2 linked regions of the Sinorhizobium fredii USDA 257 genome follow. Each later gene encodes a partner of the first gene's protein in a complex. Links are inferred from orthologs where the notes say so. Each region holds a gene or a part of one and is shown in the gene's direction. Other genes may lie near its edges.

Region 1 (5,675 bases):
CCCTTCCACCATGAATGCGAGTTCGGCGCGGCTGCCTTCACCGACCGGTCCGGGCTGTACGCCTGCTGTTGCCCACAATCCGAGAACGAACCCGTTCTGAAGCTCGAAGGAGGAGAAGGTCGGGAAGCTGACCAACGGTTCCTTACCAGCAGCTTGCGATAGAATTCGACGCTAGCCAGTGGCTCCGTTACATAAAGGACGATGAGATTGGCTTTTGCCATGATGGGTCTCCTTGTTTCGGGACCCTCAAGCTACTGATGCATGCTGTCAGTTTTTGTCAGCAGTCTACGCGTAGCGGAAAAGCAACTCCTCTGTCGTTCAAGCCCCGACGGAGTGGACGCCATGCGTGGCGCGCCAGTCCTTGAGCAGGGCTTGGCGTCGGCGCGGGTAGCGATTGTCGAGCATTGCCGCTTCTGCGATCCGGTCGGTCCGGAAATGGCGGAAATCCTGCCGCAGCTCGCACCAGGCGGCCAGCACCCGCACCTCCTCGAAAAAGCCGAGCGCGAAAGGCCAGACCGTGCGGCGGCTGTCGCGGCCATCATTGTCGAGATAGCAGAGCTCGAGCTTGTGTTCGCTGCGGATGGCCTTGCGCAAGAGGCCGAGATCGATCCGCTCGGCGATGGTTTGGCGCGATCCCACGAGCAGTGTCGAACTGTCGAGCTTCTCCTTGAGCTCCGCCGGCAGCACCGAGCCGATCTTCGCCAACGCGTCGGCGGCTGCTGCCGCGAGTCTTTTATCGCCGCGATTCGCCACCCAGCGCGAACCGAGCACCAGCGCCTCGATCTCTTCCTCGGAAAACATCATTGGCGGCAGCAGGAAGCCGGGCTTGAGGACGTAGCCGATGCCGGCTTCTCCCTCGATCTCGGCGCCTTGGGCCTGCAGGCTGGCAATATCGCGGTAGAGGGTGCGGAGGCTGACTCCGGTCTCCTCGGCGAGATGTCGGCCGCTCACCGGCCGGCGGTGGCGTCTTAGCACCTGAATGAGATCGATCAGCCGTTCCGAGCGCGACACCGGTTCTGCTCCTTCGCGCTCAGCTTCGCTCCGGCCAGGCCAGCCAGTCGCGCATGAGCTGGTGGGCGATTGCGCCCTTCGGCGGCGGTATATGCTCGTCCGGCGTGCTGGCCACTCCGGTCGAGCGCTCAAGCATCGCTTCCGTCTCTGCCCGGGTGAACCAGCGCACGTCCTCGAGCTCCTGCTCGTCACGCTTGATGACGGTCGATCGCGCCTCGGCAAAGCAGCCGATCATCAGCGAGTGCGGCAGCGGCCAGGGCTGGGAGGCGTGATAGCGCACCCGGCCGATGCGGATGCCCGATTCCTCCTGGGTCTCCCGGCGCACGGCGTTCTCGATTGTCTCGCCCGGCTCGACGAAACCGGCAAGGCAGGAATACATGCCGGGCGCGAAATGCGGGCTGCGGCCAAGCAGGCAGAGGTCGCGCTCGATATCGACCGTCAGCATGATGACGACCGGATCCGTGCGCGGAAAGACCATGTGGCCGCAGGCCGTGCAGATGCGCCGGTACCCCCCGGCAGCACCGTCCATAGGCCCGCCGCACCGGCCGCAGAAGCGGTTGTTGGCGTTCCAGGTGATCAGGCTCGACCCTTGGGCGAATTGGCCGAGCAGTTCCTCCGGCAGCATCTGCTGCCGGTAGAGCATGCGCGCATCGGCGATCTTGAACGGCTCCGGCACGGTCTCCTCCGTCAGGCCGGACGGCACGGCAAGCCGCGGCTCGCCGTTCGGAAGGTAGCCGAGCAGGACCGCCTCGTCGATCGTCGGTTCGAGACCTGCAAGCTCATAGGGTGCGAACAGCGGGTCGATGATCTTCTCGTCGTGCTTGACGATCAGCTTCGCGCCGGAAAAGGCGAGGAAATGCGCGCCCGGATGTTCGAGCGCCTTCTCGACGCAATCGTCGGCGCGGTGCTCCGATTGCCGATCAAGATGGTTTTCCGCAAAGGCGACGAATGTGCTCGGCTCCGGATGGGGGCTGTGAAGATCGAAGATCGTTTTCGTCATGTTCAGAGATTTTCCAGTATACGTTCTGCAAATGCCTGATGCTCCCCTTCCGGCCACGGCTCGGCCTTGCCGAAGCCCCAGACCGGACCCGGCCAGTTCGGATCGCCCTGGCGGCGGGCAATGACATGTACATGAAGCTGCCGGACGACGTTGCCGAGCGCGCCGATGTTGATCTTCTCCGCTCCGGCGACCTTCTTCAGCGCGGTCGCCACCATGTTGGTCTCGAAGGTCAGCATCGCCTGATCGAGCGGCGACAGGTGGAAGACCTCGGAGACGTCGGCCCGCTGCGGAATGAGGATCAGCCACGGCCAGCGGCGGTCGTTCATCAGGCGCATCTGGCAGAGGCCGATCGGGGCGATCGGGATGCCATCGCGCTGAAGGCGCTCGTCGAGCGTGAAACCGGTCAAGAAAATCTCCTCGGGACCAAGCGGATTCGCCTTGTATTGCATATCGATAGCAGTTTTTTGGCGGCTTGGCTTGCATTTGCTTCAGATATTGCCGATATGGAAGCCGGGAGGTTGGTGGTGGACGAGCCACTCGCCAACCGGGTCAGGTCCGGAAGGAAGCAGCCCTAACGAGCCCCGGCACGGGTCATCGTGCCAGCCTCCCACCTTCTCCGTCCTGTCGGGACAAGAGTTCGAACAGCGGCAGGGTCGATGAGCGACGAAGCGCCCATTTCATCCCCAGTTTCACCCGTCGAGAAACCGGCCGCCTACCGCGTTCTGGCGCGCAAATACCGCCCCAAGGATTTCTCCGATCTGATGGTCGGCCAGGAGCCGATGGTGCGCACGCTCACCAACGCTTTCGAGACCGGCCGCATCGCCCAGGCCTATATGCTGACCGGCGTGCGCGGCGTCGGCAAGACGACGACGGCGCGCATCCTGGCGCGGGCGCTGAACTACAAGACCGCCGAGATCGACAAGCCGACCATCGACCTGCGCGTGCCGGGCGAGCATTGCCAGGCGATCATGGACGGCCGGCATGTCGACGTTATCGAGATGGACGCCGCCTCCCACACCGGCATCGATGACATCCGCGAGATCATCGAGCAGGTGCGCTACAGGCCTGTTTCGGCGCGCTACAAGGTCTACATCATCGATGAAGTGCACATGCTCTCGACCCAGGCCTTCAACGGCCTGCTGAAGACGCTCGAGGAGCCGCCTGAGCATGTGAAGTTCATCTTCGCCACCACCGAGATCCGCAAGGTTCCGATCACCGTCCTGTCGCGCTGCCAGCGCTTCGACTTGAGGCGCATCAGCGCCTCCGATCTGGTCGGGCTGTTCTCCATCATCCTGAGCAAGGAGGCCGTTCCCTTCGAGCCGGAAGCGCTTGCCATGGTGGCGCGCGCCGCGGAAGGGTCGGCACGCGACGGCCTGTCGCTGCTCGACCAGGCGATCGCCCATGGCGGCGGCTCGGTCGAGATGGAAACGGTGCGTTCGATGCTCGGTCTCGCCGACCGGGCCCGCATCGTCGACCTCTTCGAGCATGTCATCAAGGGCGACGCGGCGGCAGCCCTCGGCGAATTCGCCGCCCAATACGAAGCTGGCGCCAATCCGACCGTTGTCTTGACCGACCTCGCCGATTTCACCCATCTGGTGACGCGCATGAAATATGTGCCCGAGGCGGCCAATGATCAGTCCTTGAGCGAGATCGAGCGCCGGCGCGGCGCCGAATTCGCCGGCAGTGTTGCGGTCACCACCCTGTCGCGCATCTGGCAGATGCTCCTCAAGGGCATTCCCGAGGCGGAAAGCTCGGCGCGGCCGGCGGGGGCCGCCGAGATGGTGCTGATCAGGCTCGCCCATGCCGCCCACCTTCCTTCGCCGGAAGACGCCGCGCGGCGCCTTATGGAGCTTTCGGGCGGCGAGCCTGCCGACGGGCGCCCGGCGCCGGCCCGCAGTGGCGGCAGTCCCCAATTCCAGGCCGGCCAGCCGGTTCAGGCCCGCTCCATCGAGGCAGCGCCTGTCCAGCGCCCGTCCGGGAACGGCGCGACCATGCTGCGCGCCGTTCCAGACGTTGCGGCCCAACCCGTCGGCGTTGGGCGCATCGAGGACGGACCGGCACCGGCAGCTGCCGCCAAGGCGGAGCCAAAGGTCCCAGTCAATTCGGTGAGCGACATCGCCGATCTCTGTGCGAAGAATCGTGACATCAAGTTGAAGACCTTGGTGCGCGGTTTCCTGCGGCTCGTGCATATCGAGCCCGGCAGGCTCGACGTCAATCTTCCCGACGATGCGCCGAAGACGCTGCTCAATGAACTGGCCGTCAAGCTCAAGGAATGGACCGGCATCCACTGGGTCGTCAGCTACAGCCGCGAGCCGGGCGAGCCGACGCTTGTCGAGGCCGAACAGCGGGCCCAGGAACAGCGCGTCAACGACGCCCGCCAGGATCCGGACGTCGCAGCGATCCTGGCGCGCTTTCCGGGTGCGAGAATTACCGACGTGCGCATTCGCGCCGCGGCGGAGGAGATCGAAAACCTCGCTCCGGCTGCGGCCGAATCCGAAGACGGCGATATCGTCCCCGGCGACGACATCGAGTAACGCTCAGCGTGGAAGCAGCGCTTTGAATTCAGGCAGTCATACCAAAGGACAGGAGACGACGATGCGCGACATCATCGGCATGATGGGCAAGGTCAAGGAAATGCAGGCCAAGATGGAGAAGCTGCAGGCGGAGATCGCCGCACTCGAAGTCGACGGCATGTCCGGCGGCGGCCTCGTCACCGTCCGGCTCGACGGCAAGGGCCACATGAAGAGCCTGAAGATCGACCCGTCGCTCTTCAAGGAGGACGATGTCGAGATCCTCGAAGACCTGATCGTCGCCGCCCACAAGGAGGCCAAGGACAAGGCCGAGGCCATGCAGGCGGAAAAGACCCGCGAACTGACCGCCGGCCTGCCGATCCCGCCGGGCATGAAGCTGCCGTTCTGATCGGCCTCTGGAGCGCTTGAACCGGCTCCTGCTGGCGAGAACGCAAATCGTGCTACTTTGCAGCTCAGCTTATTGGGGAGGAGAATGCCATGTCGCTTGCGTCGCTGCTCGTCTTTGCCGGCGCGCTGTTGATTGCTGCCGGTTCGCCGGGACCGAGCATCGCCGCGCTCGTCGCCCGCGTACTCGCCAAGGGCGCGCGCGATGTGCTTCCCTTCCTGGCGGCCATGTGGGTCGGCGAGGCGATCTGGCTCTCCTTCGCCGTTGCCGGCTTGGCGGCGATCGCCGAGACCTTTCATTGGATGTTCGTCGCCATCAAATGGGCGGGCGTTCTCTATCTTCTCTTCCTGGCCTGGAAGATGTGGTCGGCCGAACCGGCATTGCCGAGCGACAGCCTGCCGGAAGCAAGATCGGCATCGAAGATGTTTCTTGCCGGCCTGACGATTACGCTCGGCAATCCCAAGATCATGATGTTCTACGTGGCACTGCTGCCGTCGATCGTCGATCTCGGCTCGGTGACCTTCCTTGGCTGGACGGAACTTGTCGCCACCATGGTCGTGGTGCTCGTCGTCATCGATCTCGCCTGGGTGATGATGGCGGCCAAGGCGCGCCAGTTCCTGAAGAGCCGCCGCGCGGTCCGGATCGTCAACCGCGCCAGTGCGGGCACGATGGCTGGCGCGGCCGTCGCAATCGCCACGCGGTGATCGCCGTCAAACCGATTCCGTTTGTCGGTGAGATGCGCTAAAAG
Region 2 (5,034 bases), 120 kb from region 1 along the record:
GGATCCGACGAGAGCCGCGAGCGGCGCCGACGCACCGGGAATGGGCACGACCCGATGACCGGCGTCGATCGCGAGCTGCGCCAGGCGATAGCCCGGGTCTGAGACGAGCGGCGTGCCGGCATCGGAGACGAGCGCCACGGATTTCCCCGCGGCAAGCGCCGAAAGCAGCCGCGGCCCGGCCTCGGCCGCGTTGTGTTCATGATAGGCAACCGGCCGATTGACGATGCCGTAGCGGTCGAGCAGCACCCGCGTCACCCGCGTGTCCTCGCAGGCAAGCAGGTCGGCGCCGGCGATCGTCTCCAGCGCCCTCAAGGTGATGTCGGCGAGATTGCCGATCGGCGTCGCCACCAGATAGAGAGCCGGCTCCAGCGGGCGCGCCGGAATGCTTGCATTGTGCAGGCGAAAGCTGCGGTGCCTTTCCTTCCCCGCCGCTTCGGTCGATTGCTGCTTGTCCAACGCCCTGTTCCCGCTTATGCCCGGCTTGCCGGTTCGCGCCCTTTATGAGTGAGCCGCACGCGCAGGGCAAGGCCGCCGGCCCCGGCGGGCGCCTGCATTTGGGAAAAGCCCGCAAAACCGCTTGCGTTCGCGGCGATTTTTCTGCCATTTTGCCCGTCCACATCACTCCGGCCGGCCGGCCGGGACACACGCAGTTTGACGCTGCGGCGGGCGCACCGCCCGTCCGGCAATGGTTGAAAGCGGTAGCATCCCATGCGCATTACTCTTGAGCGGTCCAATCTTTTGAAATCGCTGAACCATGTCCATCGCGTGGTCGAACGGCGCAACACCATCCCCATCCTCTCGAACGTGCTCCTGCGCTCCGATGGCGCCAGCCTCGAAATGAAGGCGACCGACCTCGACCTGGAGATCACCGAGGCAACGCCGGCCCAGGTGGAACAGGCCGGCGCCACGACCGTTCCGGCCCACCTGCTCTATGACATCGTCCGCAAGCTGCCGGACGGTTCCGAGGTGCGGCTCGCCACCAATGCCGAGGGTACGGCAATGACGGTTGCCTCGGGCCGCTCCAAGTTCTCGCTGCAATGCCTGCCGCAATCGGACTTTCCGGACCTCACGGCCGGCAGCTTCTCGCATTCCTTCCGCGTCAAGGCGCCGGACTTGAAGATGCTGATCGACAGGACGCAGTTCGCGATTTCGACGGAGGAAACGCGCTACTACCTCAATGGCATCTTCGTTCACACGGTGGAGGACAAGGGGCAGTTGAAGCTGCGCGCCGTTGCGACCGACGGCCATCGCCTCGCCCGTGCCGACATCGAGGCGCCGTCCGGTTCGGAGGGCATGCCCGGCATCATCGTTCCGCGCAAGACCGTCAGCGAATTGCAGAAGCTGCTCGACAATCCGGACGTGGTCGTGACGGTCGAGGTCTCGGACGCGAAAATCCGCCTGACGATCGGCTCGATCGTCATGACCTCGAAGCTGATCGACGGCACCTTCCCGGACTATCAGCGGGTGATTCCTGCCGGCAACGACAAGGAGCTGCGCGTCGACTGCCAGTCCTTCGCGCAAGCCGTCGACCGCGTCTCGACGATCTCCTCCGAACGCGGCCGAGCCGTCAAGCTCGCCTTGAACGAAGGCCAGATGACGCTGACCGTCAACAACCCGGATTCCGGCAGCGCAACGGAAGAATTGCCGGTCGGTTATGAGAGCGACCCGCTCGAGATCGGTTTCAACGCCAAGTACCTGCTCGACATCACCGCCCAACTTACCGGCAATGAAGCGGTCTTCATGCTGGCGGACCCGGGTTCGCCGACGCTGGTGCGGGACCTCGCGGCGGACGACGCGCTCTACGTGCTGATGCCGATGCGCGTGTAAGACGTCAGCGTCTTGATCAGACGCACAAAGGTCGCTGTCGCACTTTGAATTGGTGCCGTTCTATCCTTAGATCGGCTGCGATCTCGGGAAGCATGCAGCGGAGCGATATCGGACTGAAACCCGCCACGCCCGCGTGGTGGTTTTTTCATAGATCCGACGTCGCCCTCTGTTGATAAAGTGTCGCTTTCAGACGCAGGCCGACTTGTTTTCGCCGCAGATGCGAGCACATTATGCACAGACGCTCACGCGGGCCGCCGATTTGCGGCGACGCGCGTGTTGCCATGGAACAATGAAGTCGAGGGGATTCGATGAGTCTGCGCCTGAAGGTGAAGGAAAAGTTCGGTCAGAAGTTCGACGAAGAGATTCGCTTCTTCAAGGGCTGGATGAGCAACACCCGGGCCGTCGGCGCGATCCTGCCGACATCCGCAGTGACGGCGCGACGCATGGCGAGCGTCGTCAACCCGCGTTCCGGTCTGCCGGTCCTCGAGCTCGGCCCGGGCACAGGCGTGATCACCAAGGCGATCCTGGAGCGCGGCATTTCGCCTGAAAGGCTGATATCGGTCGAATACTCGACCGAATTCTTCAATCAGCTGAAGGAGGATTTCGCTGGCGTGCACTTCATCAACGGCGATGCCTTCGACCTTTCGCGCACGCTCGGCGCGCTGAACGGTCAACAGTTCGACAGCGTCGTCTCCGCCGTACCGCTCCTGAACTTCCCGATGCACCGCCGCGTCGAACTGATCGACGACCTGCTCTCGCGCGTCCCCTTCGGCCGTCCCGTCGTTCAGATCTCCTACGGGCCGATGTCGCCAGTGGTTGCCATGCCGGATCGCTATCGCATCCAGCATTACGATTTCGTCGTGCGCAACATCCCGCCGGCTCAGCTCTGGGTCTATAGCAAGGCCCATTAGACCCCGGACCTGCCGTGTTCGGCGTCTATATCACCCACCCGCAAGTCAAGATCGATCCCGCCGTCCCCGTGCCGGAATGGGGCCTGTCCGATCTCGGGCGGGAACGGGTACGCATGACCTCCGAACAGCCGTGGGTCCGATTGCTCGGCCGCGTCATCTCCAGCGCGGAAAAGAAGGCGATCGAAACGGCGGCAATTCTCGCGGAGGCCGCAGGCGTTCCGGTCGAGACCGACGAGGAGATGGGCGAGAACGACCGCTCCTCGACGGGCTTCCTGCCGCCCGACGACTTCGAGAAAGCAGCGGACCGGTTCTTCGCCCACCCCGAGGAGAGCCATTTGGGCTGGGAGCGCGCCATCGATGCGCAGGCGCGCATCTCGAAGGCGGTGTTCTCCATCCTCGACCGTCATGATCCGGCGATCCCGATCGCTTTTGTGGGGCATGGCGGCGTCGGCACGCTGCTGAAATGCCGGATGACGGGCGCGGCGATCTCCCGCAGCGCCGACCAGTTGCCGGGCGGCGGCAATCTCTTTGCCTTTCGTCTTGCGGATCGGGCCGTCACATGCGACTGGACGCCGATGGAGATTTGGCAGGGGTGATCTCGACATGAGCACAAGCGCGCGCGACCGGCTGATCGTCGGCCTCGACATTCCTACGATCGCCGAGGCCGAAAAGATCGTCTCGACGCTGGGCGAGGAGGTCGTCTTCTACAAGATCGGCTACCAGCTCGCCTTCGCCGGCGGCCTCGAATTCGCCCGCGATCTCGCCATGAGCGGCAAGAAGGTCTTTCTCGACATGAAACTGCTCGACATCGACAACACGGTGGCGAAGGGCGTCGAGAACATCGTCAGGATGGGCATGTCGATGCTGACGCTGCATGCCTATCCGAAGGCGATGAAGGCGGCCGTCGAAGCGGCGAAGGGATCGGACCTCTGCCTGCTCGGAGTGACGGTGCTGACCTCGATGGACGCGCGGGACGTCATCGATGCGGGTTACGGAACCGATCCACACACACTGGTGCTGCGCCGTGCCGAACAGGCGCGCACCGCCGGCATGGGCGGCATCGTCTGCTCGGCGGAGGAAGCCGCCGCCGTCCGCAACATCATCGGCGCGGAGATGGCGGTGGTGACGCCCGGCATCCGCCCCGCCGGTGCGGAGAAAGGCGACCAGAAGCGGGTGATGACGCCGGCCGAGGCGCTCAGTGCGGGATCGAGCCACCTCGTCGTCGCCCGACCGATCATCAAGGCGGTCGATCCGCTGGCCGCCAGCCGCGCAATCCTCGCCGAGATGGAGAGCACCCTCTCCGGTTGATCCGCCCTGAGGCGGCGCGACCAGCCTTGGCTTTGTCACTTCCTGTCAACCGGTGCGCTTGACCTCGACCCAGAATTGCCGGAAGTAACGATCCCGTCTGTGCTTTTCGAGAACGACGAGGAGTTCGTTATGGCAAAGGGATATTGGATTGCTCGGGTCGATATCAGAGACCCGGAACGCTACAAACACTACGTGGCGGCCGCAAAGCCGGCCTTCGAGAAATATGGCGCGACTTTCCTGGCGCGCGGCGGAGAATTCCACCGGTTGGAAGGCGCCGTCCGCGCCCGCAATGTGGTGATCGAATTCCCCTCCCTGCAGGCGGCGATCGACTGCTACAATTCCCCGGAATATCAGATCGCCGCTGCAATCCGCCAGGAGGTTGCCGATGCCGAGATGGTCGTAGTGGAGGGCGTCTGACCTCCCCGTCTGCTTCGAGCGGAGACACGGCGCCGTCCTCCGGGCAAGACCCCCTCCCCAACGCCTCCCCACAAGGGGGAGGGACTAGCCGTGGCACCGCCTCCGCCCCCTCCAACGCTTCCACACGCGGAAGCGGTTTAGGTGACGTGCCCAAGGCGCGGCATCGTGGCCCCTCCCCCTCGTGGCGAGGGGTTGGGGAGGGGTGAACCTGCCGCGAGCATGCGCGGAATGGCCTTCACCTTGCCCGCCGCTTCGGCTATGTAGCAAGCAATTCTTCCAAACGACTTCAGGAGTGCGCTTCCCATGACCTTGTCCAACCTTCCGCCGCTGGTGACGATTTTCGGCGGATCCGGATTTGTCGGCCGTCATGTGGTGCGCGCGCTTGCAAAGCGAGGCTATCGCATTCGCGTCGCGGTGCGCCGGCCGGATCTTGCAGGTCATCTCCAGCCGCTCGGCAGCATGGGCCAGATTTCCTTCGTCCAGGCCAATCTGCGCTATCGCAAGTCGGTCGATCGCGCCGTCGAGGGTGCCGACCACGTGATCAACTGCGTCGGCGTGCTCTTCGAGAGCG

What was found. Proteins that work in one complex are often made in the same cells at the same time.
Region 2: the proteins of USDA257_RS29550 (region 1) and dnaN are in contact, whole or in part, in a cryo-EM structure (PDB 8GIZ), measured with the Escherichia coli proteins. The link is inferred for Sinorhizobium fredii USDA 257 from one-to-one orthologs.

What each region holds. Positions count from the first base shown.
Region 1 is NC_018000.1:6,312,375-6,318,049, forward strand. What follows is about bases 2,159-5,106. They hold USDA257_RS29550 (DNA polymerase III subunit gamma/tau), read left to right. Parts: upstream 2,159-2,667; coding sequence 2,668-4,545; downstream 4,546-5,106. Other genes in these bases: USDA257_RS29545 (HIT domain-containing protein), read right to left, coding at 2,159-2,460; USDA257_RS29555 (YbaB/EbfC family nucleoid-associated protein), read left to right, coding at 4,607-4,930; USDA257_RS29560 (LysE family translocator), read left to right, coding at 5,020-5,106. In the rest of the region: USDA257_RS29535 (helix-turn-helix transcriptional regulator), read right to left, coding at 319-1,011; nudC (NAD(+) diphosphatase), read right to left, coding at 1,031-2,011; more of USDA257_RS29545, read right to left, coding at 2,014-2,158; more of USDA257_RS29560, read left to right, coding at 5,107-5,631. UniProt on the Escherichia coli protein: Part of the beta sliding clamp loading complex, which hydrolyzes ATP to load the beta clamp onto primed DNA to form the DNA replication pre-initiation complex.
Region 2 is NC_018000.1:6,432,460-6,437,493, reverse strand. What follows is about bases 1-2,767. They hold dnaN (DNA polymerase III subunit beta), read left to right. Parts: upstream 1-708; coding sequence 709-1,827; downstream 1,828-2,767. Other genes in these bases: USDA257_RS30155 (histidine phosphatase family protein), read left to right, coding at 2,753-2,767; pmtA (phospholipid N-methyltransferase PmtA), read left to right, coding at 2,136-2,738; rsmI (16S rRNA (cytidine(1402)-2'-O)-methyltransferase), read right to left, coding at 1-456. Outside these bases: more of USDA257_RS30155, read left to right, coding at 2,768-3,334; pyrF (orotidine-5'-phosphate decarboxylase), read left to right, coding at 3,342-4,046; USDA257_RS30145 (DUF1330 domain-containing protein), read left to right, coding at 4,176-4,463; USDA257_RS30140 (complex I NDUFA9 subunit family protein), read left to right, coding at 4,767-5,034. UniProt on the Escherichia coli protein: Confers DNA tethering and processivity to DNA polymerases and other proteins. Acts as a clamp, forming a ring around DNA (a reaction catalyzed by the clamp-loading complex) which diffuses in an ATP-independent manner freely and bidirectionally along dsDNA.